DNA from 2 places in the Undibacterium sp. KW1 genome. Region 1 is predicted to be linked to the other one. Evidence: predicted binding sites of a transcription regulator. Region 1 holds the regulator's gene; the other holds the start of a gene.
The links. The regulator HrcA, encoded in region 1, represses chaperone genes, less so after heat shock. The targets are predictions, from matches to a motif close to TTAGCACTCNNNNNNNNNGAGTGCTAA.
Positions count from the first base shown of each region.

Region 2: the regulator HrcA is predicted to act here: its motif matches at 6,221-6,247, upstream of groES (co-chaperone GroES).

Region 1 covers NZ_AP018439.1:979,323-991,809, reverse strand. Annotated here, with positions in the region: gene holA (DNA polymerase III subunit delta) at 1-695, opposite strand, end outside; gene lptE (LPS assembly lipoprotein LptE) at 697-1,206, opposite strand; gene leuS (leucine--tRNA ligase) at 1,243-3,870, opposite strand; gene UNDKW_RS04435 (biopolymer transporter ExbD) at 4,019-4,462, opposite strand; gene UNDKW_RS04430 (MotA/TolQ/ExbB proton channel family protein) at 4,513-5,169, opposite strand; gene dapB (4-hydroxy-tetrahydrodipicolinate reductase) at 5,200-6,006, opposite strand; gene UNDKW_RS04420 (outer membrane protein assembly factor BamE) at 6,013-6,579, opposite strand; gene fur (ferric iron uptake transcriptional regulator) at 6,655-7,083, shown strand; gene UNDKW_RS04410 (response regulator transcription factor) at 7,151-7,534, opposite strand; gene hrcA (heat-inducible transcriptional repressor HrcA) at 7,592-8,623, opposite strand; gene UNDKW_RS04400 (HAD family hydrolase) at 8,668-9,354, opposite strand; gene UNDKW_RS04395 (NAD kinase) at 9,430-10,323, shown strand; gene recN (DNA repair protein RecN) at 10,445-12,091, shown strand; gene hemH (ferrochelatase) at 12,106-12,487, shown strand, end outside.
Region 2 covers NZ_AP018439.1:3,850,722-3,863,208, reverse strand. Annotated here, with positions in the region: gene UNDKW_RS17305 (NADPH-dependent F420 reductase) at 1-35, opposite strand, end outside; gene UNDKW_RS17300 (LysR family transcriptional regulator) at 148-1,038, shown strand; gene UNDKW_RS17295 (nuclear transport factor 2 family protein) at 1,164-1,613, opposite strand; gene UNDKW_RS17290 (OPT family oligopeptide transporter) at 1,857-3,839, opposite strand; gene groL (chaperonin GroEL) at 4,175-5,824, opposite strand; gene groES (co-chaperone GroES) at 5,866-6,156, opposite strand; gene UNDKW_RS17275 (SIR2 family protein) at 6,501-10,178, shown strand; gene UNDKW_RS30550 (phospholipase domain-containing protein) at 10,311-10,952, opposite strand; gene UNDKW_RS30545 (phospholipase domain-containing protein) at 10,998-11,522, opposite strand; partial or broken gene UNDKW_RS30540 (alkaline phosphatase family protein) at 11,496-12,487, opposite strand, start outside.

The DNA of each region.
Region 1 (12,487 bases):
AACATGCGCACTAGTCTGGCGACATCACCGGCCAGCATGGCTTCGTTGAGCTTGAAGACATCATAGCGCGCCACATTGAGCACGGCATCATGGATTTGTTCAAAACTCAGTTTGCCAGCTGGATGAAGCAAGGCCAGTTTCTGAATTTCCTGATGGGCTGCCAGCAAGTTGCCCTCTACCCTGTCGGCAATGAAATCCAGGCTTTGCCGGTCTGCACTTTGCTGTTGCAAGGACAGACGCATGCTGATCCAGCCTGGCAATTGATTGCGCTCTACCAGCGGGATATCGATATACACCGCGGCTTGCTGCAAGCTGCCTACCCAAGCGGCTTTTTGCGTGGCCCAGTCCAGCTTGGGCAAGGTGATCAGGGTCAGGTTATCGGGCGACAGATTCGCTACACAATCCTGCAGAGCCTGGCCACCATCCTTGCCGGGCTTGCCGGTAGGAATGCGCAAATCGATGAGTTTTTTATCACCAAACAGGGATTGCGACTGATTCGCGGCCAGCAAGGCACCCCATTTGAAACTGCGTTCCACCGTCAGGATTTCGCGCTCGTAAAAACCTTGCGATTTTGCGGCACGACGTATCTTGTCTGCGGCTTCCAGCGCCAGCAAATGCTCATCACTGGTGATCACATACAGTGGCGCCAGTGTTTTCGCCAGATGGCCATCAAGGGCATCGAAGCGTAATTGCATATCAGTCGTCCATCTTTACAACAGCCAGCCTGCGCATGATTTGCTGCACCAGGTCACTTTGCATATCACGGTACAGCAAGACTTCTTCTGCCTCTTTCGCCAGTACCTGTGATTCATTAAAGGTGATATTGCGCTTCAACTGCAGATCTACTGGTTCCAGATATTCCTTGCCTACATTATTGCGGACACGGAAACGGAAGTTATAAATCAAATTATATTCACGCACGCGACCCTGGCTGTTCAGTGACAGGATTTGTTTTTCGCGGGTTTCACTCAATACTTCGAGTACCACTTGCGCGTCCTTGGCCTCAGACATGATCTGGGTCTGGCCATTGGCACGGATATGGCGGCGCAATTCACCACCCAGGGCCGAGCTTTCTGGCATGCCGATATAAATACTTTTAAACGGCAAGGCAACCGGGCCGCGCAGGGCGAAACCGCAGGCCGACAACAACATGATGGACATGATGACTGCCAGCCATTGCAGACGCTTTACATAGTTTGCTTGCATGCGGTTTTCCCTGTTACTGGTATATCTGTTAAACAATCAGGCGACGATATTCACTAACTTGCCAGGCACGATGATGATTTTCTTGGCCGCACCTTCCATGAACTTCTGTACGCTTTCATTGGCCAGAGCAGTTGCTTCTATGGTGGTTTTGTCGGCATCCTTGGCGACCTTGATGCTGCCACGCAGTTTGCCGTTGACTTGCACCATGAGCTCGATTTCATCCTGCACCAATGCAGCCTCATCGACCAGTGGCCACGGTGCATCAATGATTTCACCGAGTTCTGTCGCCAGACCCAGTTCTTGCCACAGTACGTGGGTAATATGCGGGCATACCGGATACAGGCCACGCAGCAAGATGCTGAAGGCTTCGCGCAAAGCTGAAGCGCTGCCTTCGGCTTCTGACTTGAAGGACTCTATGGTATTGAGCAATTTCATCGCACCAGAAACAACGGTGTTGTATTGCAGTCTATCGTAATCTGCATCAATCTGCTTCAGCGTCAGATGTACTTCGCGGCGCAGGGCTTTAACATCATTTGCATAAGCAGCTGGTGCCACAGTACCGGCAGCAATCGTGCCGGACAGTTTCAATGCAGAAGCCCACAGACGACGCAGGTAACGTGATGCACCTTCTACACCACTGTTACTCCAGGCAGCACTTTGATCTGGAGGACCAGCAAACATGGTGAACAGGCGTGCCGTATCAGCACCGAACTGCTCGATAATGTCTTTCGGTTCCACCACATTGTTCTTGGACTTGGACATTTTTTCTATGCCGCCCATTTGCACAGGCTGTCCATCGCTCTTCAGCGAAGCAGAAATGGGGCGTCCCTTGTCATCATGCTGGACTTCGATTTCATTCGGATAGAACCAGATCTTCTTGCCACTCTCATCTTCACGGTAGAAGGATTCATTGAGCAACATGCCCTGGGTGAACAGGTTCTTGAAAGGCTCGTCTATCTTGATCAGACCCAGGTCACGCATGGCCTTGGTCCAGAAACGTGCGTACAGCAAATGCAAAACTGCATGTTCGACACCGCCTATGTACTGGTCCATCGCCATCCAGTAATCATTGCGCTCGTCGACCATGGTAGTCGCATCCGGGCAGGTATAACGCATGAAGTACCAGCTGGAATCAACGAAGGTGTCCATGGTGTCGGTTTCACGGTGTGCAGGGCTGCCGCATTTAGGGCAAGGCACATTCAGGAAATCTTCACGGTGTTTCAATGGATTGCCAGAACCATCAGGGATGCAGTCGGTAGGCAATACCACTGGCAAATCTTCGTAAGGCACAGGCACATCACCACAACTGTCGCAGTGGATGATAGGGATAGGCGTGCCCCAATAACGCTGACGAGAAATACCCCAGTCACGCAAGCGCCAGGTGGTTTTCTTTTCGCCGAGTTCTTTGGCAATCAGGTCGGCAGCCACTGCATCGACAGTAGCCTTGAAGCTCAGGCCATCATATTTGCCAGAATTGACAGTAACGCCGCGCTGCTTGTCGCCATAGGATTCTGCCCAGGCGTCTGTCGTGAAGCTTTCACCTTCAATCGCCACGACTTGCTTGATAGCGATATTGTATTTTTTCGCGAAAGCGAAATCGCGTTCATCATGCGCAGGCACGCCCATGACAGCGCCATCACCATACGTCATCAAGACATAATTACCAACCCAGACTTCGACCTGCTCACCAGTCAGAGGATGAGTAACGAAGAGGCCAGTAGGCATGCCCTCTTTTTCCTTGGTCGCCATTTCGGCTTCAGTGGTGCCACCAGCTTTACATACTTCGATGAAGGCAGCCAGTGCGGCATTGTTCTTTGCTGCCAGCGTGGCGATAGGATGCTCTGCCGCTACTGCACAGAAAGTCACGCCCATGATGGTGTCAGCGCGGGTAGTAAATACATACAGCTTGCCGTCTTGTACCAGTGCGCCGGTTTCGTCAGCAATCTGGTGTGGGAAAGCAAAGCGCACGCCTTCGCTCTTGCCTATCCAGTTACGCTGCATGGTACGCACCTGCTCAGGCCAGCCATCAAGATCATCGATGCTGTTCAGCAGTTCGTCTGCGTACTGGGTGATACCGAAGTAGTAGCCAGGGATTTCGCGTTTTTCTACCAGGGCGCCAGAGCGCCAGCCACGGCCATCGATAACCTGCTCATTCGCCAGCACGGTTTGATCGATAGGGTCCCAGTTCACAACCTGGGTTTTTTTGTAGGCGACGCCTTTTTCCAGCATCTTCAGGAACAGCCACTGGTTCCAGCGATAGTAATCCGGGTCGCAAGTCGCGACTTCACGCGTCCAGTCAAATGCCAGGCCCAGGGGCTGCATTTGTGACTTCATGTCTTCGATATTCGCGTAAGTCCATTCTGCTGGCGACTTCTTATACGCTATCGCCGCATTTTCTGCTGGCAGGCCAAAGGCATCCCAACCCATAGGCATGAGAACGTTATAGCCCTTCATGCGCAACTGGCGTGCCAGCATGTCATTGATCGTGTAATTGCGCACGTGGCCCATGTGCAGCTTGCCCGATGGATAAGGCAGCATGGAGCAAGCGTAGTACTTGCCTTTAGGGAAACGTGGATTGTTTTCTACTGCCTTATAGGCATCGATCTTTTTCCAATGGGATTGCGCCGATTGTTCGACGTCAGAGGGCGTGTATTTTTCTTGCATGGCGTAAGCAGAAGTAGATGCGAAAATGACTCAGAACCTTTGATTATAACTGGTTCAGGCACATTATTGAGGAAAGCCTGATGGGCAAAGGCTCCTGGAGCCGTTTTACAGAGTGTAGCGCGGTTTTGTAATGACTGAACCGTGACAATTACGGTTTTTTGGCTTGTTTGCTGTCGGTCACGAAAGAAATCCTGACCAGCCCTTGCGTCTGGGCTGCCGCCATGACCTGGGCGATAATTTCATAGCGGGTAGCCTTATCGGCCCGCAACTGGATTTCTGTCTGCTTGTTTTTTTTCGCCAGCAGTGCCAGTCTGGATTCCAGGTCAGCCATGGCCAGGACTTGTTTATCCCAGTAAAGGATGCCGTCAGCATCAAAGGCAATACGTACAGACTCAGCCTGCTCGGCCACCGGCGCTGATTGCGCCTGCGGCAAATCCAGCTTGATGGCATGCGTCATGAAAGGGGCGGCGATGATAAAGATGACCAGCAAAACCAGCATCACATCGACCATGGGCGTGACATTGATGTCCGCCATGGAAGTCAGGGGACGGGATGAGGGTTCACGCGGCGTATGAAATTGACCAAATGTCATCTTATGATTTTATTGATGCTTTATTGATGCTTTACTTTAACTTACCCCGTTCAAGACTTGTTCATGTGGGCATGCAAGTCAAATGCAAAACCATCCAGTTCAGCCAGGGTAATACGGTTAATCCGGTTGAAGGCGTTATAAGCCAGTACGGCAGGTATCGCTACCAGCAAACCCAACGCTGTCATGATCAGGGCTTCGCCTACTGGCCCTGCCAACTGGTCGATTTGCACCACGCCGTTGGATGAAATGGCCGTCAAGGCGCGATAAATACCCCAGACTGTGCCCAGCAAGCCAACAAAAGGAGCAGTTGCGCCGACCGAGGCGAGAAAGCTCAAACCAGTTTCAAGCCTGACGGTCAGGCCTTGCAATTCCTGGCGCAGGCTGCGCGTCAGTATTTCGCCAAGACCGGCATTGGCAGACAAGGTGGCGCTGCGTTGCGCCGTGTCACTGGCGGCATGCGCAGCATCTGCCAGGGTGATGAATATTTTGGACTGATCAGTTTGGCGCAGCGACGACAAGGCATCGGCCAGGCTGGGCGCACGCCAGAAGGCGCGCAAGCCTGGGGCTGCTTTACGGATACGCCAGAAACTCCAGCCCTTCATCAGTATCAATGTCCAGCTCAGTACCGACATCAACAACAATAACCAGCCAACCAGATGACCCAGTGCGTCAGCCTGTTCCCAATAATGTGCGATTGCAGAATTCATGTAGAAGTCACACGTGCTATTACAGACTGATTAACGAAAACCCAGGACATCGTACATATCGTACAAGCCTGTAGATTTGCCTTGCAGGAAACGTGCTGCACGCAGGCTGCCATGGGCATAAGTCACACGGCTGGAAGACTTGTGGCTGATTTCCACGCGCTCACCTATGCCAGCGAACAAGACCGTATGATCACCAACGATGTCGCCACCACGAATAGTGGCAAAACCGATGGAAGACGGGTCGCGCTCACCTGTCACGCCTTCGCGGGCAAACACGCCCACTTCATTGAGGTCACGGCCCAGTGCATCGGCGATGACTTCGCCCATTTTGAGGGCTGTGCCTGAAGGAGCATCCACCTTGAAGCGGTGATGGGCTTCGACGATTTCGATGTCATAACCTTCAGCAAAGCTCTTGGCTGCCATTTCCAGCAACTTCATGGTGACATTCACGCCTACACTCATGTTCGGTGCAAACATGATGGCGGTTTTCTCTGCGGCAGCGGCAATCGCTGCCTTGCCAGCATCATCAAAGCCCGTGGTGCCGATAATCATCTTGATGCCATGAGCAGCGCAATATTCAAGATGCTTGAGCGTACCTTCAGGGCGGGTAAAATCGATCAGGTAGTCGGCATTTGCGAGGCCAGCTTCCAGGTCAGCAGTAATGTTCACGCCGCAAGGCTTGCCCAGACTGGCCGCAGCATCCGTACCCAGGGCTGGTGAGGCAGGCACGTCCAGCGCGCCAACCAGGACCATATCACCGGCATTACTGATTGCTTCGACCAGCATTTTTCCCATACGGCCAGAAGCCCCGGCCACGGCAATTTTAAGTGCAGTCATAACAGCTTATTTCTCTTTTTTCTTCGGCGCATCAGTTTCTATCACCGATTGAACGCGGTTCAGGCCCAAAGCGGATTCTGTAATACGTGCCAGGTATTCTTTTTCAGTCGGCAAATTGCCGCCTTCAAATTTTGCTACCGTACCATCCTTGAAAAACACCGACACGCGGCTGGTGATACGTTCTCCATTTGGCTTGGTCAGGCGGAAAGGGTAATCCCAGCGGTCTTCATGGAACATATCGGTCAGCAAGGCTGTACCAAGGATAAAACGCACCTGCTCACGTGTCATACCTTCTTTTAACTGTGCCACCATTTCCTGGGAAACGAAGTTACCTTGCTGTATGGGAACGCGGTAAGGCGAAATAAAGGCCAGTACCTTGCCAAAACCGGTCGGTTCCACCACTTGCGCACCATTTGCATCACTTGGAGTGCCGGATGTTGCATATACTGAAGTCCTGTCAGCCGAAGACAGCAGGGGAATAGGTGATGAACATGCTGTCAAAGAAGCCAGCACTACCAGACCCGCTACACGGCTCATCTTATTCCGCGTTAAACCTGAAAACAACAGTTGCATAGATAACCTCTTAATTGAGCAACAAGCCCTAAAACCCGATATCATAAAGCAGATAGCAATTTTTTGATCGAAAACATGACAAACAGCACCTCCAACCTCAAAGCCAGCGGTCTGAAAGCCACCCTGCCCCGACTGAAAATCCTGGAGATCTTCCAGAACAGCCCGGTTCGTCATCTGACAGCAGAAGATGTGTATAAGATCCTGCTCAATGAAAATATGGATGTCGGTCTGGCAACTGTATATCGCGTCCTGACCCAGTTTGAACAGGCCGGACTGTTAAGTCGCAATCATTTCGAGACTGGCAAAGCCATTTTTGAATTGAATGAAGGTTCCCATCATGATCACCTGGTGTGCCTGGACTGTGGGCGGGTAGAAGAATTCTATGATGAGGAAATTGAAAAACGCCAGCATACTATTGCTCTTGAACGTGGCTTCAAGATTGCTGAACATGCACTGGCGATTTATGGCAATTGCACCAAAACCGATTGTGAACATAAGGCTTAACCCAGGGAAATAGTCCCAAATCCCCCTTGCAAGCGCACGGGCCTACCTGCACCGTGCGCCATACCGCCTACCTATTGATCTTTGCTACCACTGCTTCCACTGTGTCTATGATCTTCTGTGCATTGAATGGCTTGAGGATATAGCCGTGTATGCCAGTTTTAACCACCTCGGTAATCGTATCCTGATCCTTATTGGCTGTCACCATGAGCACCCTTGTCTCTGGCAGCAGTTCCCTGATACGTGGCAAAATTTCAGTGCCACTGATCTTGGGCATGACGATATCCAGCAAGATCAAATCTGGCTTCAACTTCAAAGCAAGTTCCAAACCACTGCCGCCGTCAGTTGCTTCTCCAACAACATGATACCCCTCGCTCCTCAGGATGACCCTGAGCACCTCGCGGGTTACGTCATTGTCATCAATTAACAAAATCTTTGCGTTTTTCTTTTCCATAGCAACCCTGCTCCGGATGAATGTGTGCCACCCTGCTTCGCCAGTTCATACCCAGTCTTATTGACTTAAGGCATTAGATAATAATTTTGACGTGATGTCCACGATCGGTATCACTCTCTCATACGCCATACGTGTAGGCCCAATTACGCCTAGGGTTCCAACTATCTTGCCATTCACCTCATAAGGGGCAGTGACTATGCTCATTTCCTCCATAGGTACCAGTTGCGAATCGCCACCGATAAAAATCTGCACACCTGTTGCCTTGCTGGATACATCCAGTAGCTGCATGAGACTGTTTTTTTGTTCAAACATGTCAAACAATTTGCGCAATGAACCCATATTTGATGACAGGTCTTGCACATTCAGCAGATTGCGCTCACCAGAGATAACAACTTCGTCATTATCTTCATCCATGGCACTACTACCTGCTTCAACAGCGGCCTGCATAAGCCTGGTCATATCATTCTGCAGTTGCCGCAACTCATTATTGATGCGGGAACGCGCATCGGTAAAACTCAAACCGCCAAAATTCTGGTTCAAGTAATTGGCGGCCTGCACCAATTGTGTCGGTGTGTAATCGACATCCGTCAACAAAAGGCGGTTATGGACTTCTCCACCCGGTGTGACGACCACAAGCAAGATGCGTTTTTCAGACAAACGCAAAAATTCAACCTGCTGAAAAATCGACTCTGTACGTGGTGTCATGACGACACCGGCAAATTGTGACAGAGACGACAAGATTTGTGCCGCATTGGTAATCAGCTTTTGCGGCGACTGCGCGTTCATATTCGATTGCAAGCTGGATTGCAGGCGTGTATCCATGCCCGTAGCATTGATGTCTTGCACAGTAAGCAATTTATCGACAAAAACGCGGTAGCCTCTGGGGGTAGGGATACGACCAGCAGAAGTATGCGGGCTCGCTACAAAGCCCATTTCTTCCAGGTCAGCCATGACGTTACGTATCGTCGCCGGGGATAATTCCAGGCCGGATATTTTGGACAAGGCGCGGGAACCTACAGGCTGGCCATCAGCGATATAACGCTCGACCAGGGCTTTTAATAAAGTTTGTGCGCGGATATCTAGTTGCATGGTTTCATTTTATGCGTTCATGACTGACATGAACATAGAAAAATTCATAGCCATAGAGTCAGGTCATGCAGATTGGCAAATTCTGCATCCGGCTTGATATGCAGATGGCGCTCATCTTCAATTTTTAAACCCTGACGGTTCATCCAGCCGCCTTTTAATCCTGCCTGTTGCGCACCTTGCACATCCAGCAATAAATCATCGCCTACATATAATACTTCTCCAGGTTTCAGCCCCAACTCCTGGCAAGCGGCCAGAAATATCCTTGAATCAGGTTTGGCACAGCCAAAACGATAGGCCGCGATAGACACCTTGAAATGATGCGCCAGGCCTATCGCCTGCAAATCGGCAAAACCATTCGAGACAGTGCCCAGGAGCAGTTTTTCTTGCAAAGCCTGCAAGGCGGGCTTGACATCGCTGTACAAATCGACTTTGTTACGGGCGTCGGCAAAAACGGCCATGGCCTGATCGGCTTTTTCGGCAGCGACCCCATGTTCATCAAACACCTGTTTCAGCAAGGTATGGCGCAAGGCCCATAAATCATATTGAAAACGCTGGTCGCTGGCTACCAGCACATTCCTGCGTTCACGCAATTTTTCTACATTGTAATTTTGCGCAACCACGGGTGCATGTTCATGCAACCATTGCTGCAAGACTGATTCAGCATGACGAATAACCGGTGCAACCGGCCACAAAGTATCATCGAGGTCCAGCAAAACTGCTTTAATTGCCATAAAGAGCACTCATTCCATTCATAGATGCCCTAATTATGTTCTAATCTCAGGCATCATGTCACCCTACCTTTGTTTATGACAATACAGGCCAAAACCATTGCACTTGTTGGAAAATCGAATGCGACAGGCATTGCTGACTCGATTAAAGAACTGGCCAATTTTCTCGCGAGTGCGGGACACCGCGTCGTCATCGAGGCAGAAACAGCGCAATACCTGCAGTTGAGCGAATTCAGCAGCATGCCTGTGCCTGAGATAGGCAAGCTGGCCGATGTCGCCATCGTAGTGGGTGGCGATGGCACCATGCTGGGCATAGCACGGCAACTGGCACCCTACAATATTCCTCTGATTGGCATCAACCAGGGCAGGCTGGGTTTCATCACCGATATTGCGCTTGGCCGTATGATCCCTGTCATCACCGAAATGCTGGATGGCAAATATGTGTCTGAGCGCCGCAGCCTGTTGCAGGCCATCGTGACCCGCGATGGCAACCAGATTTTCAGTGGCGTGGCTTTCAATGATATCGTGGTCTCGCGCGGTGCAGGCTCAGGCATGGTGGAATTGCGGGTAGAGGTAGATGGACACTTCATGTACAACCAGCGCTCGGACGGTCTCATCGTCTCGACGCCGACTGGCTCCACTGCCTATGCCCTTTCTGCCGGTGGCCCGCTGCTACACCCAAGCCTGTCAGGCATTGCAATGGTTCCGATTGCGCCGCATGCGTTGTCGAACCGGCCCATTGTCTTGCCAGACAGTAGCGAAATCGTCATCACCATCGTGGCTGGCCGCGATATCAGCCTGAATTTTGATATGCAAAATTTTGCCAGCCTGCAGCATCAGGACAGGATTATCGTCAACCGTTCTGCCCATACGGTGACCTTCCTGCATCCTCCTGGCTGGAATTATTACAACACCTTGCGTGAGAAACTGCACTGGAATGAATATCCATCGGTAGAGGGTGCGCTGAATTAATTTTTTCGCCCACTCTTACGAACACAGAAGTCACAGGCTGTTGCTAGAATAGCGATTTCGCTATGCTGGCTGGTACTTTCCGGCACCATTTTCTTAACAAATTCCTTCATGTCTGCCCATTATGTTGCGCACGCTTGCCATACGAGATTTTGTCATTGTTGATACGCTGGAGCTGGAATTTTCTTCAGGCTTCAGTGTACTGACCGGTGAAACCGGTGCGGGTAAGTCCATTCTGATTGATGCCCTGACACTGGCCCTGGGTGGCCGGGGTGACGCCAGCATGGTGCGCGAGTCTGCCAGCAAGACTGATATCAGCGCAGAATTTGCCGTCAATGAAACACTCGCCGCCTGGCTCAAAGAACATGAATTCTTTGACCAGGATCAGCCGCTGATCTTGCGTCGTACCATCGATAATGCAGGCCGTTCCAAGGCCTGGATCAATGGCATCACCGCCACTGCAGGGCAATTGCGCGAGATAGGCGACATGCTGGTGGATATCCACGGGCAGCATGCGCACCAATCATTGTTGAAAACCGAAGCACAGCGCGACTTGCTGGACATGCAAGGTGGCTTGCAAGAGCAAGTTGCAGAAGTTGGTTTGCGCTACCGTGCCTGGCGCAATATCAGCAAGCAACGCGAAGAATTTGAAACAAATGCCAAGAGTGTCTTGCAAGAACGCGAGCGTCTGGAATGGCAGGTCGGCGAACTCGATAAATTGCAGATCAAACCCGGTGAATGGGAAAGCATCAGCCAGGAGCACAGCCGCCTGGCTCACGCCGCCAGCCTGCTCGAAGGTGCGCAGGAAGCAGCAGCATTGATATCGGAATCCGAACATCCGGTCCTGTCACAGTTGAGTGCCATTCAGCAAAAACTCTTGAAACTGCTCGATTATGATGCCGCACTCAAGCCCGTCACCGATGCGCTGGAATCTGCCTGCATCAATTTGCAGGAAACCACCTACGCAATCAACGACTACCTGAGCCGCACAGAACTCGACCCGGCCCGTCTGCGCGAAGTCGAAAACCGCGTGGAAGCGATACACACTACAGCAAGACGCTTTCACGTTGCCCCTGAAAAATTGCACGAAGAATTTGCCACGCTATCAGCCCAGTTGGCACAGCTATCCAATGCGACTGACATGGACGCCCTGAAAGCACAGGAAGAAAAAGCCAGGCTGGCTTACCTACAAACAGCACAAAAACTCAGCAAGGCCAGACAAAAAGTTGCCACGGATCTGGGCGCGGCAGTCACTACCGCAATGCAAGACCTGAGCATGAGTGGCGGCAGTTTCTCTGTTGCACTCAATCCTGTGGAACCTGCCGCCTATGGCCTGGAACAGGTGGAGTTCCTGGTGGCAGGCCATGCCGGTGTGCAGGCAAGGCCGCTGGCCAAGGTGGCATCTGGTGGTGAGCTGGCGCGTATATCACTGGCGATTTCTGTCATCACCTCTTGCGCTACTGCCACTCCTACCCTCATATTTGATGAAGTGGATAGTGGCATAGGTGGTGGCGTGGCTGAAGTGGTTGGGCGCTTGCTGAAACGACTTGGCCAGGACCGGCAAGTCTTGTGCGTTACGCATCTGCCGCAAGTAGCCAGCCAGGCAAACCAGCACTTCCAGGTCAGCAAGGCCAACCAGAATGGCAAAACCGTTTCACAGATAGAAGCACTCGATAATAAACAAAGAGTGGAAGAAATCGCCCGCATGCTGGGCGGCATAGAAATTACGGCGACTACGCGCAAACACGCCAGAGAATTATTGGCATCTTAAGAAAAAAATACATCATGCGCTTCCTTAAAGAACCTGAATATTCACACGGCAAAATCGCCAAGACAGCCGTGGTGCTGATCAACCTGGGCACACCAGATGCACCGACAACGTCGGCAGTTCGCCGTTATCTCAAACAATTTTTATGGGACAGGCGCGTGGTTGAAGTGCCGCGCCCGATCTGGTGGATGATCTTGCATGGGATTATCCTGCCCTTCCGTTCTGGTCAGTCAGCAAAGAAATACGCCTCGGTCTGGACCAAGGATGGTTCACCACTGAAAATACATACGCAAAAACAGGCAGCGTTATTGAAAGGCTATCTGGGTGAACGTGGGCATGAAGTGCAGGTTGCCTATGCCATGCGGTATGGCTCGCCATCCATCCCTGATGTCTTGCAAA
Region 2 (12,487 bases), 2.9 Mb from region 1:
ATATTGCCGGAGCCGATAATTCCGATTTTACTCATGATTTCTTTCCTTTTTTAACGCCGCCTTTGAGGCTGAGACGGTGATATTATTCCCACCTGAATTGCGCATAAATACTGATATTTGTATGTGTGTAACAACCAGGAGTATGGAATGGACAGACTCGCAAGCATGGCTGCCTTTGTCAAAACAGTGGAAGTTGGCTCTTTTGCCGCAGCTGCCAGTGCGCTGAACATGTCGCCCCAGATGATCGCCAAGCATGTGAGTTGGCTGGAAAGGCGCCTTGGCACACGCCTGATCAACCGGACTACCAGGCGGCAGAGCCTGACCGATATCGGCAAGGCTTATTATGATCGTTGCAAGATGGTGTTGGCCGATGCAGACTGGGCTGATTCGCTCGCCGACGAGGTGAAGGGTGCGCCGAAAGGGCGCTTTCGTATCAATGCGCCGGTGTCGTTTGGCACATACGCGCTGACACCTGTCATTGCCCGCTATTTGCGACAGTATCCGCAGGTAGAAATTGATCTGGTACTGAGTGACCGCTATGTTGATCTGGTGGAAGAAGAGTTTGAGGCAGTGTTTCGTATAGGCCGTTTGAGCGACTCCAGCTTCATCGCGCGCGAGCTTGCACCATTTCGCCTGGTCGCCTGCGCATCACCAGACTATCTCAAAGAAAGGGGTGTTCCCGCCACGCCGCTTGATCTGGAAAAACATGAGTGCCTGGCTTATGCATCCAGCACTGGTTCAACCGCCAGCGAATGGCGCTTTATGCGTGGAGCAGAAAAATTCCATGCTCAGGTCCGGCACCGCTTGCAACTCAACGATGCAAAGGCATTGCTGGTTGCAGCCTTAAATGGGATAGGCGTGGCTTATATTGCAGAGGACCTTGCGCGTGAAGATTTGCGCACTGGTCGTCTCGTTAAAATTTTGCCTGATTATGAAACACCATCACGGCCCGTGCATCTTATCTACCACCCTGACCGCAGGCAGACTCCCAAGCTGAAGAGTTTTATTGACACAGTCGTTAGCGAGCTTGGTATGTAGAGGTGCTTGAGTAATTAAGATAGAAACGGTGCGCATGGGGCCACCCAACCGAACGTAGCCCAGGCCTTATCTTTCTATTGTCTTAATTAGCAAGTCCTCTAATGAAAATCTTATCCCATAGCCATTTAATTGCTTTTCTTTGGCTTGCTATACCAAAGCGCATTCACAATAATCCAGCGGTCTTCAAATTTACCCATGTGGAAGTAATCGACAAACCATGGGGTTTCCAGGCGTACTGAGGCGGCTTTGTCTGTTACGTCCAGGACAGTACAGGTGCGGTTCCATTCTGCCTTCGGTGTTTTAAGTGCGCCTGCTTTGGTCAGGTTGACCAGTTCTTCTTTGGACATGCGCCGCAGGCCCAGGCGCTCATCCGGTGTGTCGCCTATCACGGCGCGCTTGGCCAGATCGGGATGCAGGGAGCGGGCTACCCGTTTGGGATCTGCTTCCAGTTGGCCGTCGATATAGTCGTGGCAAGTGGCTTCGATGGCGGCAATGGTCGCAGCATCGACGGTGGTTTGATTGCTGCCAGGGCTGGCGTAAAAGGTAGCTGCGATGAAAAGGGTCACTATGGACATAGTTCTTGGTTCCTGATTAAGTGCGACTTTTAAAGAATTGAATACCGGATGAAATAAAGTTTATACCTTAGCAGGTCTTGCCCCGCCTTTGCATGAGCAAGCGTATCAATTTACCTTGACTCGGTATATTCATGTTGGTTCCTGGTATTTGTTCGCGTTCCTATCTGCAGAAGTAGTTCGCACAGGTATAAAAAAGCCCCGCAAGAAGCGGGGCTAATAATGTCAAGGTGTATCAATGCAGGATCAGATCAGCACATTGATAATCGCATTGCCTATGCCTATCAACGCAGCACCAGAGATCAAACCAGCGCAGATAGGTTCGCACCCTTCTACCCAGAAATCATGGCCTTTGCTGCCAGGAGTGCTGTTGCGGCTGCCCATCCACCAGAATATCGCTGCACCTATCCACATCGCCAGGCAGGATTCAGGAGGCAGGATGACGCCCAGGCCGATGGAGACAGCGGACAGCGGGAAGCGACCCTTGGTGATGATACGGGCAATTTCGATGATGGTAGCCGCTACTGCTGCCACGATGATGCCGGTGATGGCAGATGCTGGCAGGCTGCTGAAGCCTTTGGCGATCAGCTCGGCCACGCCTTTCCATTGCATCGCGCCCGGGAAGGCAAATTTGTCGGAAACGATAGTGGCAGTAGAACGTATGCCGTCAGCATCTGGCGGCAGGAACAGCAGGAAGTACAACGGTACGCAAGCCAGCGCGCCGGAGAAAATACCGATGATATGGCCTATCGCCTGCTGCCTTGGTTTGGCGCCCAGCATGTAGCCAGGTTTGATGTCGGACAACAGATTGGATGCATTCGATGCCACTTCTGCCGTCATGCCCGCAGGTATCAGATTGTTGGCAGGGTTGGTGCTGTCGATCGCACCCATGCTGAACTGGGTGATTTTTGACAAGGTGCCTGTTGGTGTCCATGAGGTCAGCGCCATTGCATTGGCACAGATGATAGTCAGGATGAATACCAGGGGCAGGGTGATGATGGACATCAGCCAGGGTACGCCAAAGAACTCATGCGTGGTCCAGGCAGCCAGGATACTGAATACAGGGATACCTATGTAAGAGATGATCAGCGGTACTTCGATATGATCAAGAACAGTACTGGTCTGGTCTGCGACTTTCTTGGTGTCAGATTTTTTGAACAGGCTGGTGAACAGTTCAGGCTTGGCCGCCAGGCTGATGAAGGAGGCCACCACCATCATCGAAACCGCCCACCACAGGCCCCATTGATTGACGATCTCGGTACGGGAAATAGGTACCAGTTTGCCACTAGGAGCGATCCGTTCGACGATATCGCCACGTTGTATCATCCACGGTGCCAGGAAAACGAAATTGATAATGGTGCCCAGCAAAACGCTGCTGGCGACACGTATGCCCATCAGGCCGCCGACGCCCAGCATTGCAGCATCGAGGGTAAAGCGCAGACCCAGTGCACGGAAATCTGTACCCAGGATTTTTGGGATCAGCATGTCATATTTGACGGCAGCGGCGTAATAGTAAGAATCAAACCGCTCCTGGAAATGCCATGCTTCTGTCATGCCTGCCCATTTGTCCATGCGCAAGATTTTGAACTGTATCAGTTTCATCCAGCCATCGCTGGTGATCATTTGGTAGATTGCTGTCCACATCGCAGAGAAAGCCATCAGGCGCGCCTTGTACATGCCGCTGGCAGCTTCGCCGGTATATACCGCATCGAGCACCACGCCGCAGGCACGGCCTTCAGGGAAGGGCAGTTGGTCTTCATTGATAAAGCGGCGCTTCATAGGGAAGGCCACCAGTACGCCCAGGATGGAGCAGATACTCATCCATACCACCAGATGCCACCAACTGACTACCGTACCGCTGATCAGCATATAGGCTGACAGCACGGTATTGAGTGGCATGGTCATGTAGCCTGCCGCTGTGGCGATGGATTGTGTACAATTGTTTTCAAGGATAGTGAAATCCTTGGCCAGCCCCAGGTTGGCGAGGATTTTAAAAATCGCAAAGGCCAAAATGACCGAGGTCAGGCCTACGCCTATCGTGATGCCGGTTTTGGCACCGATGTATAAAGCAGTTGCCGACAATATGCCGCCAAGCAAAAAGCCAGTGAATGCCGAGCGTATGGTCAACTGCGCCATGTCACCCCGGTAAATATTGGCAAACCACCACTCGTCCTTTTGGGCGCGGGTCCAGGTTCGTATTTGCTCATCGCTTAATTGTTGCAGCGCCATATTTTCTCCAAAGCGGTTGTCTTGCTTGATGATGATGCCCGGCTTGTTGATGCATACGCAAGATCATTGCAAATATGAAACACGAAGCCAGAAATATGAAAATTTTCTTTCAGGTGCGGCAGTATCCAAGCGACAGATGTTTTCTGTCAAGCGGACCGTGTAAAAATTTGCTGTCTTGTGTTATTTGCGACGATTCATAACTTAGCAGGCACAAAAAAATGAAGATTAGGACATTTATTATGCAAGGCTATAAATTGTATAAACAATAAAAAACCCCGCAACTTGCGTTGCGGGGTTTTGAGCAATGCGACTCTGTGTGAGTAGCGAAGCAGCTTTTACATCATGCCGCCCATACCACCCATACCGCCCATGCCACCCATATCACCACCACCCATAGATGGCTTGTCTTCAGACAATTCAGCAACCAGAGCGTCAGTAGTCAGGATCAGGCCAGCAACAGACGCTGCATTTTGCAATGCAGAGCGGGTTACTTTAGCTGGGTCCAGGATACCCATTTCTATCATGTCGCCGTATGTGTCATTGGCAGCATTGAAACCGTAGTTGCCTTTGCCATTGATGATGGCGTTAACAACAACGCTAGGTTCGCCACCGGCATTTGCAACGATTTCACGCAGAGGTGCTTCGATTGCTTTCAGAACCAGTTTGATACCTGCTTCTTGATCTGGATTGTCGCCTTTGATTTCGCCAGCAGCTTGACGTGCGCGCAGCAGGGCAACGCCACCGCCAGGAACAACGCCTTCTTCTACGGCAGCGCGAGTTGCATGCAGAGCATCTTCAACGCGTGCTTTTTTCTCTTTCATTTCAACTTCAGTTGCAGCACCAACCTTGATCACAGCAACGCCGCCTGCCAGTTTGGCAACGCGTTCTTGCAGTTTTTCACGGTCGTAGTCAGAAGTTGCTTCTTCGATTTGCGCGCGGATTTGTTTAACGCGTGCTTCGATACCTACAGCCTGGCCAGCGCCATCGATAACGGTCGTGTTTTCTTTACCGATTTCGATACGTTTAGCTTGGCCCAGATCAGCCAGAGTTGCTTTTTCCAGAGTCAGGCCAACTTCTTCAGCAATCACTTGACCACCGGTCAGGATAGCGATGTCTTCCAGCATGGCTTTGCGACGGTCACCGAAGCCTGGAGCTTTAACAGCTGCAGTTTTCAGGATGCCACGGATGTTGTTCACAACCAGAGTTGCCAGTGCTTCGCCATCGACATCTTCAGCGATGATCAGCAGTGGGCGGCCGGATTTTGCAACTTGTTCCAGTACTGGCAGCAGGTCACGGATGTTCGAGATTTTTTTGTCGAACAACAGGATGAACGGGTTTTCCAGGATAACGGATTGTTTTTCTGGATTGTTGATGAAGTAGGGTGACAGGTAGCCACGGTCAAACTGCATACCTTCAACGATGTCGAGTTCGTTGTCCAGGGATTTGCCGTCTTCAACAGTGATCACGCCTTCTTTGCCGACTTTGTCCATTGCTTTGGCAATGATGTCGCCGATGTTTGCATCGGAGTTGGCAGAGATGGAACCAACTTGAGCGATTTCTTTGTTGGTTGTTGTTGGCTTGGACAGCGTTTTGATTTCAGCAACAATGGCTGTCACCGCTTTGTCTATACCGCGTTTCAGGTCAGTTGGGTTGAAACCAGCTGCTACATATTTGAAACCTTCGCGAACGATGGCTTGTGCCAGAACTGTCGCTGTCGTTGTGCCGTCACCAGCGTTGTCAGAAGTGCGGGAAGCCACTTCTTTCACCAGTTGTGCACCCATGTTTTCCAGCTTGTCTTTCAATTCGATTTCTTTAGCAACCGATACGCCATCTTTGGTTACTGTAGGTGCGCCGAAAGAGCGTTCCAGAACAACGTTACGGCCTTTCGGGCCCAGGGTGACTTTAACTGCGTTCGCCAGGATGTTGACGCCATTAACGATCTTCGCACGTGCGTCATCGCCAAAAATTACTTGTTTAGCTGCCATATTAATTCTCCGAATTCTTTAATTGATATCGTGGATGTCGATTACTTCTGTACGACCGCGAAGATATCTTCTTCACGCATCACCAGAACTTCGTTGCCGTCAACTTTGACAGCCTGACCAGAATATTTGCCGAACAAAACGCGGTCGCCGACTTTAACGTCCAGGGCGCGCACAGTACCGTTGTCCAGCAATTTGCCAGGACCAACAGCCAGCACTTCACCTTGATCTGGCTTTTCAGCAGCAGCGTCAGGCAGAACGATACCGGATGCGGTTTTTGTTTCTTGATCCAGGCGTTTCACGATCAGGCGATCATGCAGGGGACGAAGGTTCATACTAGCTCCTTTAAATTTGCGAGTAATTACTATTGGAATTCAATTAAGCTGGGGAAAGACTTTGTTAGCACTCTCTCCCAACGAGTGCTAAGTATATGGGCGGGGGGTGGGCTTTTCAAGAGCTAAAAAAGGGATAAACTAATATTTCTTTAATAATCAAGGGTTTAATATTTTTTTCAATAATTTATTTTGCTAATTTTTCTACCTGAAACGATTGAGTTCGAGGTAGAGGTGAGAAATAGTTGCTTAAATAATAAAGATTGATTTTTAGTAAGGCTAAGATTAAATTCACTAGAAAATGCTTTTTTAATCATAAGTTGCAAAACCGAAAATGATCTTGAACCATGGAAATAAAACTAATAAGTGAGCTCACCGATTATCCATCGATAAAAAAACTAGCTTCCGCCCTGCATCAGTTTGATGCGAGCAGGCACGGTGCTGCCATTATGGTAGGAGCTGGTTTTAGCCGAAGTGCGGCACATCATGTCGGTGGCGATAAGAAGATGCCTTTATGGGATAGCTTCACCAAAAAACTGGTGGCGGAACTTAATCCCGCTGACACAAATTTGAACTTCTCTGATCCATTGCGTGTCGCTGAAGAGTATAGGGCTTACTTCGGGCAAGCGGCTTTGAATGATCGAATTCGCTCCGAAATAGATAATGACGCCTGGAGAACGGGTGAACTTTATCAATCCTTGTTAGAGTTGCCATGGTCAGAAATCATGACTACCAATTGGGACACTTTATTGGAACGTGCTGCGGAGGGTATTCATGGACCGTATTACACGACAATAACTAAGCCGTCTGATTTGACATGGGCTTCATCACCGCGCATCGCTAAGCTTCACGGCACAATAGGTACAACAGAAACTTTTATTGCCGCCCAAGAGGACTACCGCACCTACCCAGAAAGATTCGCTCCTTTTGTCAATTTTGCGCGTCAGGTGTTTATCGAAAATGAACTTTGCCTACTTGGGTTTTCTGGCGACGATCCCAATTTCTTACATTGGACGGGCTGGGTTCGCGATCACTTGGCCGATCACTCTCGAAAAATCTATTTGGTTGGCGCTTTGAATCTCACTGCAGCAAGACGTAAGCACCTTGAATCTATCAATATTGCGCCAATTGATTTGTGGGATGCAGTGAAGCATATTGATGATCGTGATTTGATGCATCGCAATGCGACTGAATTGTTCCTGGCAGCGATGTCGAATGAAGCTAGGTCCAAGATGGAGCCGCATAAGTGGTCTCCAAGCAATTTGGGTAGCTCGCAAGTAACGGAAACTGATCTGTCTCGCCGATTCAAAGATCATGACTATGCGGCTAGCTTATTGAAGGCGCAGTTGGCAGCATTGAAAAAAGATCGTGAGTCTTATCCCGGCTGGTTGATATGCCCACCTTCATTACAATGGAAAATCAAATCTCAACTAACTAATCCGTCACCTAATATAAAAAATGTTGCCGCATTAATGCCAAACGATCGAGCTCAATTGCTTTATGAAATTGCGTGGCGGCATAGTATAACTTTTGACCATATCGATCCTTGGCTCGCGAATCAGCTTTTTGAAATTGTAAATTCGGACGAACCCATGAGTATTGGCAAACGGCAGCGAATGGAAATTGCTTTGACTTTGCTCAAAAATAGTCGTTGGTTAGAGGTAAATAATGAGACTGATCAACAATTCAATCAAGAGCGCATTAACGTGCTGGTTACTTTGCTGGAAAAACATTCTCAATATTTACCTGACTGCGTTGCAGAGTTGGCATATTACCATGCCCTGGTTGCACGTGACGTGCTTGATTACGCTGGTGTCGAAGCACGGTTAGAAAAAATTGTAGGTGAAGACCCTGTTTGGAAGCTTCGACAGGCCTCATTGACGATGGAATCGGGACGCTTTGCAGAAGGGAGGGAACTAATAGCAAAAGCTTACGGTGAGCTAAGAGAAAATCATCGCCGTGATCGATATTCTATCCCTATTCTTTCGCGGCTGATGTGGGCGCACTTATTATTAGAAATGGCTAATAGAGGTCACTCCAATCGGAGTCAAGAAGTGCTCCCGGCCTTTGTTGAGAGCAAATACCGAGAATGGAAATGTGATCCTTGGGATTGGATGGAAAATATCCGAGAGAGGGCTGACGAACAGCAGAAAGAGTACTTAAAAAATCAAAAAAGCATCGAACCCTTGTTTGAACAGGGCTATTATCGGGATAACTCAAGCCAGCGCTCATTTAGTAATGGGAAATCTGTATTCTTAGCTTTGGACGGAATGAGTCGAAATGTAGGGCTTCCTTTGCGCTTAGGTAATGTCAATCTGCTTGCAGGTACCTTAGAAAAATTGATTTTGTCTGGCGGTATTGGTGCAGAATTGTGGAATCTCACAATGGCACTCCGTGTAGCTAATAGCGAAGACGCTACTTCAATAAAAGATGTTTTTACACGAGTTGGAATTGCAAGGATATCTCAACGAGACGCGAATTCCATTGTTTCCAGGATTTTGCCAGCGATAGAATTTTGGCAGTTCAAACGTAGCAATGGAAGCGTAGAGCAGCGGGGATTTGCATTACCAGCTCTTCAGGTATTAATTGAGGCGTTGGCGCGACTAGTCGTGCGCCTGACATCCGAAGAGGCCAAAAATATATTCCGACTAGCTGTCACTTTAGGACGTCAGCCAGACTTTCAGCACATTTTGCTTTGTACGGTTTTAAAATCTTTATTAACTAATTCTCTTAAAAGTATCCCGAAGTCAGGACAAGGAGAATTATTGACGGATGCATTGACATTCCCCTTGCCGAGTGAGGTAAGAACAGATGTTTCTCATTACCTTCCGATGCTTGTCATCGATTACCCTAATGCGCGGGATTCTTACCCAAGCTTGGAGAAACAAATAAATGAGCTGATATCACCTGGCCCCAACGGACTAGTTTCGAATGCTGCATTGTTGCGGCTGTTGCCTTTGTGTAAAAAGGAGGGGTTTCTCACAGACGGTGAGCGTGAAAAATTGGCGGACATACTTTGGGGAACTCCTCCGACATATGAGAATTTACCGTATGCGGGAAAGATATATCCCCATGCTTTTCTATACTTGCCAGCACCTGATGCTGAAAAAGTTAAAGCATTGCTGCGCCATCATTTGTTTGAGCATGACGAAGCGGTTTTGATAGATACACAGAAAAAATTGCGTAGTTTTCCCTCTATCGAAATTGAACGGGCTATCATGATCTACAGCGGTATAGCGCATGCCGCAGTTAGTACCGCCGGGGCTGTCTTTCCAACACCAGAGCAAGCAATAGTAATTTTTGACCGCTTGATGGAATGGCGCCCATGGAAGGGCAGTGATGATACTTTCGGTCTTGAAACCAGGGAACAAACACGTTTAGCAGATAGTATAGGTAATGCGCTTGCGTATGCAATCGTACCGATGCTAGCTAAGGAAGCGAGAAGTACTAAGCGCTTTCAAAAACTAAAGTTATTCTACGAAGAAGTTAATATATCAATTTCAGTAATGCCTGCATTTGCATACTTTGCATCAATAAGTGAAGACATTGCAGATTTTGCGGAAAAGATGATTCGCAAGTCTTTGCATCGACATGCGCCGCGCGAAGTGAGCTACGCTGCGATTACTTTGCAAAAATGGATAGAGCTACCAGAGGCTGCTGATTTGCCGCAATTTGATCGTCTTATTTCAAGGCTGATGGTCATCATTGAGTCAGGGCGTAAGGTTGGTTTGCAGCAGTTGTTGCGTACCGTTGGCGATATTTTCAAAAAGTCACGGCTATCCTCTGAGCAGGTTGCAATATTAATAGAAGCTATTCCTGAAATATTTGACGCAAATGACTACGCAAACATCGACCCCGCTGGTGAAGAAGCTATTACCGCATCGAGCCTGAGAGTTGAGTGTGTAAAATTAGCGAAAGTATTTTTTAGAAAAAATCCAGATGCCACTAGTCTAAAAGGTTTGCTTGAGAAAGCTTTGACCGATGCATTGCCAGAGGTACGTTTTGCGATTGACGAGACCGAGTAAATAATACATTCCCCGGGCTTTGCCTGGGGTACTTACAGAGATTTGGTCTATCTCCAAAAAAGAAGTAGTTTCAAGATGAATTTGTATGCACATCAATTCCAAAGTTGTTTCAATGGCATGCAACTGCGAACGTTACACTATCGTTAATGCCAGCGGTGCAGCCAGAGCCGTATAAGCATCATTATATAAATACCAAATCATGTAGTTGCCGGTGGCCAGGTTAGCTGTATTGAGCTTGAGATTGCCCTGCATGCTGCTGGCATATTGCCAGGCCAATGAATTGGCCGTGCCTGGTACTACGCCAACGGCATATACACCTATCCAGTTTTTTGTGCTGAGCTGTGCCTGTGCTACCTCGTAGGTGACAGTGATGTTGCTGCCTCTTGTTATCTGTGGTGTGCTGCTGCTGAGGCGGGCTGCGCTGCGTTTTCCACCTATGCGGGGGTCGCAACGGCTGTTGAAATTATTATTTGCCGTTGCTTCGACATGACCAGCCAATCTGCGCAGGAATTGCGTGTCGTTGCTGCTACTCACACTGAAGTCATGCCAGCCAAAACTGTTGCTCAGGCTATAGTCGAGCCGCAAACTTTGTCCGGCTACCAGGGTGTGCATGCTTGACATGCTGCCATAGGCATTGTCGCTGATAATCAGCGTGCAAGTCTGGTTACTGTCTGTATTGGACAGGGGCAGCACCAGTTTGCCATTGACAGTGTCATGTATAGTCTGCACTTCCGGCCTGTTTGTGGCGGTGCTGCTGCCCTGGCATTCGCGCATGAAGCCATTAGGGCCATAGATTGCGAGGTGATAACTGTCACCGCTCTAGTTCCAGACTTCTTTCTGTATCTGCTTGCCAACTTCGACAGTGTAATACCATGGGCCATCGGCGCGTGCTCTGGAGTACACGATGAAGGCTGCGCCCGTAGTACCAGTGTTGGTGAAACTGACTTCAAGCTGTTTGCTGGCATTCTGACGGGGTTGTACCGCCAGCTCATACGACAGGCGACAGGCTGGGCGTGGGCCCTGCAGCGACTGATAAGACTCTTGCTGCGGCTGGATCTGGTTGACTGGAGGTACCGGATAAGGCTTACCATTAACCGGCACATAGGCCGCAGTTTTGGGGACGGTGGCAGGCCAGTTCTGATCTAGTGATTTGAAGTCAAATGCCGACGTCAGGTCACCGCAGACAGTGCGTCGCCATGGCGATATCTGGTTACGACTCACTGCTGCACGGCTTTTACCCAGGTCATTGACCAGCCACTCTTCAAGAAAGCGTAACTTTGAGGTGTGATCAAATAACTGAGAGCAGACTTTGCCGCCTTTACTCCATGGCGAAATCACCAACATGGGTACGCGCGGCCCCATGCCTACGGGTTCATTGCCGGACTTTTCATTGTAGCCGTTATCTGCCAGGGTTGATCGTCCCATGGCAGTCGTTACCGGAGGAATATCTGGCGGTACATGGTCGAAGAATCCATCGTTTTCATCATACATCAGCAGGAAAACAGTTTTGGCCCAGACTTCAGGTTCTGCCACCAGGGCAGCCAATAGTCTTGCCGTCAGATTTTCGCCGACATTTGGAGAGTTGGGTGCATGCTCGGTATAGTCATTGGGTGCACATATCCATGACACCTGGGGCAAGCGGCGGTTACGTATATCATCGGCAAAGGCGCTGACCAGACCATCGCCTCTGCTGCCACCCACGCTGGCACCTGGCGCCAATATACGGGCTTTTTGATACAGGGACGAATTGCTGTTCAAGCGACTGCCGTTAGCATTGACACGAAAATTTTTGAAATAAGCGAGGTAGTTGTCACCGTAGTTATCCCATTCCTGATAGACCTTCCAACTGACCTGATTCGCTTCCAGCACTTCTGCATAGGTCTGCCATGAGGGGGCGATGGCTGTCGTTGCGCTGGAGATGTCGTCATTGGCCGGTTCAGCATTGTAATAACCCCTGGCATCAATGTTGTACAGATTACCCATGCTACCCAGCCAGCCCTGGTTGGTACCGCTGAGCGAATACAGGCGGTTGGGGTCAGTGGCACCAAAGACCTAGCAATGATAGGCATCGCAGATCGTGAATGCATCTGCCAGCGCATAGTAAAACGGCAGGTCGCCACGGTCGAAATAGCCCATGGTTTGTACTGTCTTTTGTCTGACCCAGGCCTGCCAGGTTTGCTGCGAACCTTTCCACGAATGATAGGTGCCGACCGACAGTGCGCTGGTGTTCCTGACATCGAAATGAAAAGGCAGCACACTGCCGCCAGCCGGGTTAGGTTGCTGCCAGATCGGTGCGCCGATTGGCAGGC